3 regions of the Aminobacter sp. BA135 genome follow, and region 1 is predicted to be linked to each of the others. Evidence: riboswitches for the same ligand, from Rfam matches in the RefSeq annotation. Region 1 holds a riboswitch; each other region holds the start of a gene.

Region 1 (2,259 bases):
CGACCTTGATGCTGGCGACCCGACCTTCGACGAGCGGATCATGCACCTTAGCGGATGTCGCGCGAGCGGCGGCAGCCTCAGCCGACGCCTCTAGTTCGGCGGCGACCGCGTCCCGGCCTTCAGCCAGGGCACGGGCGAGCACGACCAGCTCGTCGGTTTTTTGCGCCGCGAAGGCGAGCCACGATTTCACGTCCGCATCGAGTGTCGTCTCCATGTCCAGGTCGACCGGCACATGCAGCATCGAGCAGGACGGGGCGATCTCCACGCGGTCCAACGGCCAGCCGGCGACGATCGGCTTGATGCGGTCAAGTATGGCAGGCAGGTTCGCGCGCCAGACGTTGCGGCCGTCGATCAGCCCGAGCGAGAGCACAAGTTCCTTCTGCGCGAGCCGGCCGACGGTCTCCAACTGCTCTGGAGCGCGCACGAGATCGACGTGCAGTCCCGCCACGGGCAGAGAAATTGCGGTCTCGAGATTGTCTCCCAGCGATCCGAAATAGGTAGCGACCATGATCTTCAACTCGGGTGCTGCTTTTGACAGCCGGCAGTAGGCGAATTGGAGCGCATCCCGTTCGTTGGGAACCAGATCGACCACGAGCGCCGGCTCATCGATCTGCACCCAATCGGCTCCCGCGAGCTTCAGCCTCCGCAGGAGCTCCTCGTAGACGGGCAGCAGCCGTGGCAGGAGCGCGATAGGGTTGAAACCTTCCTCAGGTGACTTCGCCAACTTGAGAAGGGTAACCGGTCCAAGCAGGACCGGGCGAGTGTGGATGCCGAGCGCCTTGGCCTCGAGGAAATGATCGACCGGTTTCGCCGACGAGAGGGCAAAGCTCTGATCGTCCGTGAGTTCCGGCACAATGTAGTGATAGTTGGTGTCGAACCATTTGGTCATTTCCATTGCGGCAAGGCCATGCCCGTTGGCCGCATGCTCGTCACCGGCATGTCCACAATCCGCGGCCTGACCTTGGTTACCGCGCGCCATGGCGAAATAGGTATCGAGTGGGACCTCGCCGTCAGTCCAGGCGTATCGTGCCGGCACGGCGCCGACCATGGTGACGGTGTCGAGCACATGGTCGTAAAGCGAGAAATCGTTGGACGGGATTTTCGACACGCCGCGATCGTGCTGCTCCCTCCAGCTAGCGGCGCGTAGCGCCTTCGCCGTCGCGAGCAGGTCGGCTGCGGGAGATTTTCCGGACCAGTAGCTTTCAAGCGCGAATTTCAGTTCCCGCCGTCGACCGATACGCGGTACGCCGAGCGTTGCCACTGGAATTTGTTGAGAGACAGTCATGCCATACCCCGATGGTTGGGGCGTGGGGACAAGGAACGCGCGAGTAGGCGGCACGAAGCCGGGCTACCGCGACCTCCGAGACACCCCGCCCGTGGACGTTGTTCGTCGTGGCAGGTCTCCTGGCTCGCGGGTCAAAGCCTCTGCCCGTCTTCCCGAGGCCGTTCGCCTCAGTGACACCAATGGGCTTGGCTCGCCGCTAACAGTTGCGGGGGCAGCGCCGGCATCGCACCGGCTTCCCTCTTAGCTCCGCTACGGCAGTGCCGCGCGGAGAACCACGACATGCGCACAATCACAGCAGCTTCGCTCCTTGTCAATACATATAACGAGATGTTTATGTGATGATGCGAATAATGCCCTTGCGCTGATCGGTCTCTTTCGCCCAAAGCTGCATACGATGCGGCCTCTCATCAATGCAGGCTCGGAGAGGTCCTCGTCCCCATCGGCGACGCCGGATAAGATCGAGGTTGCCGGGCTCAAGGGCGTAAAGTCGGGCCAGGTCGTCACGGTCCGCCGGGAATCCCGGTATTTGTTCCCCGCTCGGCTTCGCTCGGCGTGCTTGCGCATTCCAGCGCGCTGATGACCATGGCCGGCAGCGAAAGGAGAGGTGGCGCCTCAGGTCGGCCGGGCTGGGGCTGGGCCGCCAGCGTCTCGAACAACTGTGTGGCGATCGCCTCGACCTGCCGCGCGAGCACCTTCACCCTGTGGTTGCTGAAGGCGGGCGCCACGATCGTGCGTAACCGGGCATGCTCGCCCCCCTCGTGCGAGACCAGCCGCCTCGGCGAACCGAGAATCACCGAATCCGGGGTGAATGCCGCACTCGCTAAGCGACGGAAGGGCGGAAGGTGACCGGCAGGCGCTGCGGGCAGCGAATGACATAAGACGGCATGTAGACGACGTCCTCTGCGGCGATGGCCAGCGCCAGATCCTCCAGTCGCCCGAACAGCGCGGGGAAGGCGCAGCGCAATTCCAGGCGC
Region 2 (2,259 bases), 740 kb from region 1:
GGCGATGCTGAAGAAGATCATCGACGAGAAGTGGTTCGCGCCCAAGGCCGTCATCGGCTTCTGGCCGGCCAATGCCGTTGGCGACGACGTCAGGCTGTTCACCGACGAGGCACGCAGCGAGGAGCTTGCCACCTTCTTCACCTTGCGCCAGCAACTGACCAAGCGCGACGGCAAGGCCAATGTCGCGCTGGCGGATTTCATCGCTCCCGCCGACAGCGGCAAGCCGGATTATCTCGGCGGCTTCGTGGTCACTGCAGGCATCGAGGAAGTGGCGATCGCCGAGCGCTTCGAACGCGCCAATGACGACTACTCCTCGATCATGGTCAAGGCACTGGCCGACCGTTTCGCCGAGGCCTTCGCCGAGCGCATGCACGAGAAGGTGCGCAAGGAGTTCTGGGGCTACGCGCCTGATGAAAACCTCGCGCCCGACGACCTGATCGGTGAGCCCTATCGCGGCATCCGTCCGGCGCCGGGCTATCCCGCCCAGCCCGACCACACCGAAAAGGTGACCTTGTTCCGCCTGCTCGATGCCGAGAAAACCGCCGGCGTCAGCCTCACCGAAAGCATGGCGATGTGGCCGGGCTCGTCGGTGTCGGGCATCTATCTCGCCCACCCCGAAAGCTATTATTTCGGCGTCGCCAAGGTCGAGCGCGACCAGGTCGAAGACTATGCACGGCGCAAGGACATGACCGTCGCCGAGGTCGAACGCTGGCTCGGGCCGATCCTCAACTATGTGCCGGCATCGTTCGCCGAAGCGGCCGAATAGCAACACGATGACATCACATGGGCTCTGTCGCCTTTGCGCTGAGCCCGTGTCGTTTTCATGCTCGTGCCCGGCCACCAATCCGTGGTCTGATCCGGTCATGTTCAAGGTGCTGCTTCGAGTGTGAGACGAAGCGGAGAATTGGGAAGCCGGTGAGAAGCCGGCGCTGCCCCCGCAACGGTGGCGGAGTTATTGTTTCGACGGGAGACCACTGGGCCAGCCGGCCTGGGAAGGTGTCGAGACAGTCCGAAAGGACAGCTCCGAAGCCCGGAAACCAGCCTTGAACCTGACAGAACTCGACTGATCGCGGTGGGCGGTCAAGAGGCGGATCGTTGCTGCACGGACCTCTGCGTCCGCCGGCTGGCGTTCTTCCCAAATCAAGCCACCCGTTCAGTCCTTGGTGCGAGGACAGGACATGGATGCGAAGAACGAAATGCTGAAGCTGCTGCGCGGACGCCGCGACGGGTTCAGCCTGGCACAGCCCTTTTACACCGACCCGGATTTCTACCGGCTCGACCTCGAGCTGATCTGGTACCGCGACTGGCTGTTTGTCGGCCATGACTGCGAACTGGCCAAGCCGGGCAGCTTCTTCACCGTCCAGGTCGGCGACTATCCCGTCGTGCTCGTCCGCGACCAGAAGGGCGAGCTGCGCGCCTTCCACAATTCCTGCCGCCACCGCGGCAGCCGCGTCTGCACCACAGAAAAGGGCACCGCGGCAAAGCTCGTCTGCCCCTATCACCAGTGGACCTACGAACTCGACGGCCGCCTGCTGTTCGCGCGCCAGATGGCGGAAGGCTTCGACAAGAGCCAGTTCGGCCTGAAGCCGGTCGCCTGCGAATCCGTCGGCGGCTACATCTTCATCTGCCTCGCCGACGAGCCCGCCGACTTCGCGCCGATGCGGGCCATGGTCGAGCCGTACCTGCTGCCGCACCGGCTGCGCGAAGCCAAAGTCGCCTTCGAAAGCACAATCGTCGAGAAGGGAAACTGGAAGCTGGTCTGGGAAAACAACCGCGAGTGTTACCACTGCGCCGGTAATCACCCTGAGCTGTGCAAGACCTTTCCCGAGGCGCCGAACGTTACCGGCGTCAATGGCGCCGAAAGCGATCCCGAAATGCTGGCGCACTGGGCAAAGTGCGAGGCGGTGGGGTTGCCGAGCAAGTTCCGCATCGATGCCGGCGGCCAGTACAGGGCGACACGCGCGCCACTGCTGCGTGACGCGGTGAGTTACACCATGTCGGGCAAGCGCGCAGTGCGGAAGAACCTCTCCGACAGCGTCTCGGCCGACAGGATCGGCACGCTGCTGCTCTATCACTATCCGACAACCTGGAACCATGTGCTCGGCGACCATGCCGTCACCTTCCGCGTGCTGCCGATCAGCGCCACGGAAACCGCCGTCACCACCAAATGGCTGGTTCACAAGGATGCCGTCGAAGGCGTCGACTACGACCTGGCCGAACTGACCCATGTCTGGACAGAGACCAACGACCAGGACCGCC
Region 3 (2,259 bases), 2.4 Mb from region 1:
ACTTCCTCGACCGGGTCGTCGTGGTCGAGCGAATCGTCCGCACTGCGCTGGGCGGCGAGCGCTTCCATGTCGGAGGCAACTTTACCTGCGGCCAGCGCAGGGCCGTCGACCACGGCGATGACGCCGTCGACCGTCACGCGGCTCTTGACCGTTGGCCACTGGAAGGCCTGGACCAGCGGCTTGGGCAGCGCCAGGCCCGAGGTCTCGATCAGGATGTGGTCAACCCTCGGTGTAAGCGACAGAATTTGGTCGAGGGCAGGGACAAAGTCGTCGGCGACGGTGCAGCAGATGCAGCCATTGGCCAGTTCGACGATGTTTTCCTCCGGGCAGGCATCGACGCCGCAGCCCTTGAGAATCTCGCCGTCGATGCCGACATCGCCGAACTCGTTGACGATGATGGCGAGGCGCTTGCCCTTGGAGTTCTCGAGGATGTTGCGCAGCAGCGTGGTCTTGCCGGCGCCGAGAAAGCCGGTGACGACGGTGCAGGGAACGCGTTCGACGGAGGCGGTCATGTGTCTTCCTTGATGAGAGCAAGTGGTGGGATGCGCGCGACGAGGCCGCGCTTGAGGCTATCGGGACGGCCGCGCCAGGGGATCAGGCCGTCGGTCGAGGTGGCGAAGAGTCTTGCGCCGGCGACGAGATCGTCGCCCGACATGGTGTTGAGATCGCCGAAGACGTAGCTCCACGCGCCGTCGCGGATCAGGGCGGCACTCAGCCGGCGCTTGCAGTTGCCCAGGCACTCGACGCTGCGCACGGCGATCTCGCCATTGGCGGCGAGGCGGGCGTGCTCGGCAAGCTGGGCGCCGGCGCGTGGATGGGCGTCCGAGCCGGTTTCGTCGCGGCAGGATGAGCAGACGAGGATGGTCACGTCGCATGGGCGCGCGTCGGCTGCATCGCAGGATGCGTCGGCTGATGCGACTGGAAGGTTGTCGTCGAAGTCCAAATCCAGGCTCCTTGCCCGGGGCACCCGCCAGGCGATCGGATCAATGTCTGCGACGGCAGGTCTCCTGGCTTGCGGATCGTCGCCTTCGCTCGCCTTCCCGGGAATATCCCAGTGGTCTTCGAGCTTGGCTCTTCGCTCACAGTTGCGGGGACAGCCGCGGATTTGACGCCATCGGCGCGCACCGCATTCCCTCTTAGCCTTCGCCGTTGCGGGCGAAGGACCGTCTGTGGGCGATTTAGGCTTTCGCGAGGGGTGGAGTCAACGAGGCGGAGCGACCCGCAATGTCGCTCAGGCCGGGTCCGAGATCGCCCGCGGGCGTCACCTCGATGCGTTCGAGGCCGAGCCAGTCGCGCATCTGCTGGAGTTCTTCGTAAAGTTCGGCTGCGGTTTCCGGTGGCGCACAGGGCTCTGCATAGGCGGCGTGGACGCGCAGGATACCCGCCGGTCGGTCGGCCTTCAGATCGATGCGGGCGACGATGCGCTCGCCCAGAAGGAAGGGCAGGACGTAGTAGCCGTACTGGCGCTTCTCAGCCGGGGTGTAGATTTCGATGCGGTAGCGGAAGTCGAACAATTGCTCGGCACGGGTGCGCTCGAAGACGAGCGGATCGAAGGGCGCAAGCAGGGCGCGTGCCTGGATCTTGCGCGGAATGCGCGCATCGGCGTGGAGATAGGCCTGCCGGTCCCAGCCTTCGACGCGCACGGGAATCAGTTCGCCGGTCTCGACCAGCTCTTCGAGCCGGCCTTTCATGTCGGCTGGCGACAGGCGGAAATAGTCGCGCAGGCAGATGCCGGTGGCGACGCCATGGGCGCGGGCGGAGATTCGCAAGAGATCGCGATGCGCATCCTCGGCCTGCGGAACAGGGCGGTCGTAGATGTCGGCCGGGAGCACGCGCTCGGGCAGATCGTAGAGACGTTCGAAACCACGGCGCGAATGGGTAGTGATGCGACCGGCCCAAAACAGCCATTCGAAGGCATGCTTTTCCTGGCTCCAGCCCCACCAGCCGCCGGAACCCTTGGCGCCTTCGATGTCGGAAGCGGCGATCGGGCCGCGGTCGACCACCTGGCGAAAGATCTCTTCTATATAGGGCCTGTTGGCACGGCCGAACTTGGCGAGCCCGCCATACATCCCGTCCTCGGCCCGCGCCATGCGCCAGCGCAACAGCGGAAAGGTCTCCAGCGGCAGCAGCGACGCTTCATGCGCCCAGTATTCGAACAGCATGCGCTTCTTCGGAGCCATGGCGTCGTCGAGCAGGGCCATGGGGTAGGGGCCGAGTCGCGAATAGAGCGGCATGTAGTGGGCGCGCACGACGGCGCTG

Evidence for each region. A riboswitch is a leader RNA that binds a small molecule or an ion and turns the genes downstream of it on or off. The one in region 1 is predicted to bind cobalamin.
Region 2: linked by a shared signal. The riboswitch ahead of SLT36_RS00860 (aromatic ring-hydroxylating oxygenase subunit alpha) and the one ahead of metE (5-methyltetrahydropteroyltriglutamate--homocysteine S-methyltransferase) in region 1 are both predicted to bind cobalamin.
Region 3: linked by a shared signal. The riboswitch ahead of SLT36_RS13440 (DUF1636 family protein) and the one ahead of metE (5-methyltetrahydropteroyltriglutamate--homocysteine S-methyltransferase) in region 1 are both predicted to bind cobalamin.

Annotation. Positions count from the first base shown of each region.
Region 1 is NZ_CP139572.1:5,191,354-5,193,612, reverse strand. Features, by position in the region: gene metE (5-methyltetrahydropteroyltriglutamate--homocysteine S-methyltransferase) at 1-1,261, opposite strand, end outside; cobalamin riboswitch at 1,378-1,577, opposite strand; partial or broken gene SLT36_RS25230 (cytochrome P450) at 1,852-2,139, opposite strand; gene SLT36_RS25225 (cytochrome P450 family protein) at 2,106-2,259, opposite strand, start outside.
Region 2 is NZ_CP139572.1:167,997-170,255, reverse strand. Features, by position in the region: gene metH (methionine synthase) at 1-766, shown strand, start outside; cobalamin riboswitch at 854-1,060, shown strand; gene SLT36_RS00860 (aromatic ring-hydroxylating oxygenase subunit alpha) at 1,179-2,259, shown strand, end outside.
Region 3 is NZ_CP139572.1:2,770,056-2,772,314, forward strand. Features, by position in the region: gene cobW (cobalamin biosynthesis protein CobW) at 1-512, opposite strand, end outside; gene SLT36_RS13440 (DUF1636 family protein) at 509-943, opposite strand; cobalamin riboswitch at 981-1,183, opposite strand; gene SLT36_RS13445 (winged helix-turn-helix domain-containing protein) at 1,179-2,259, opposite strand, start outside.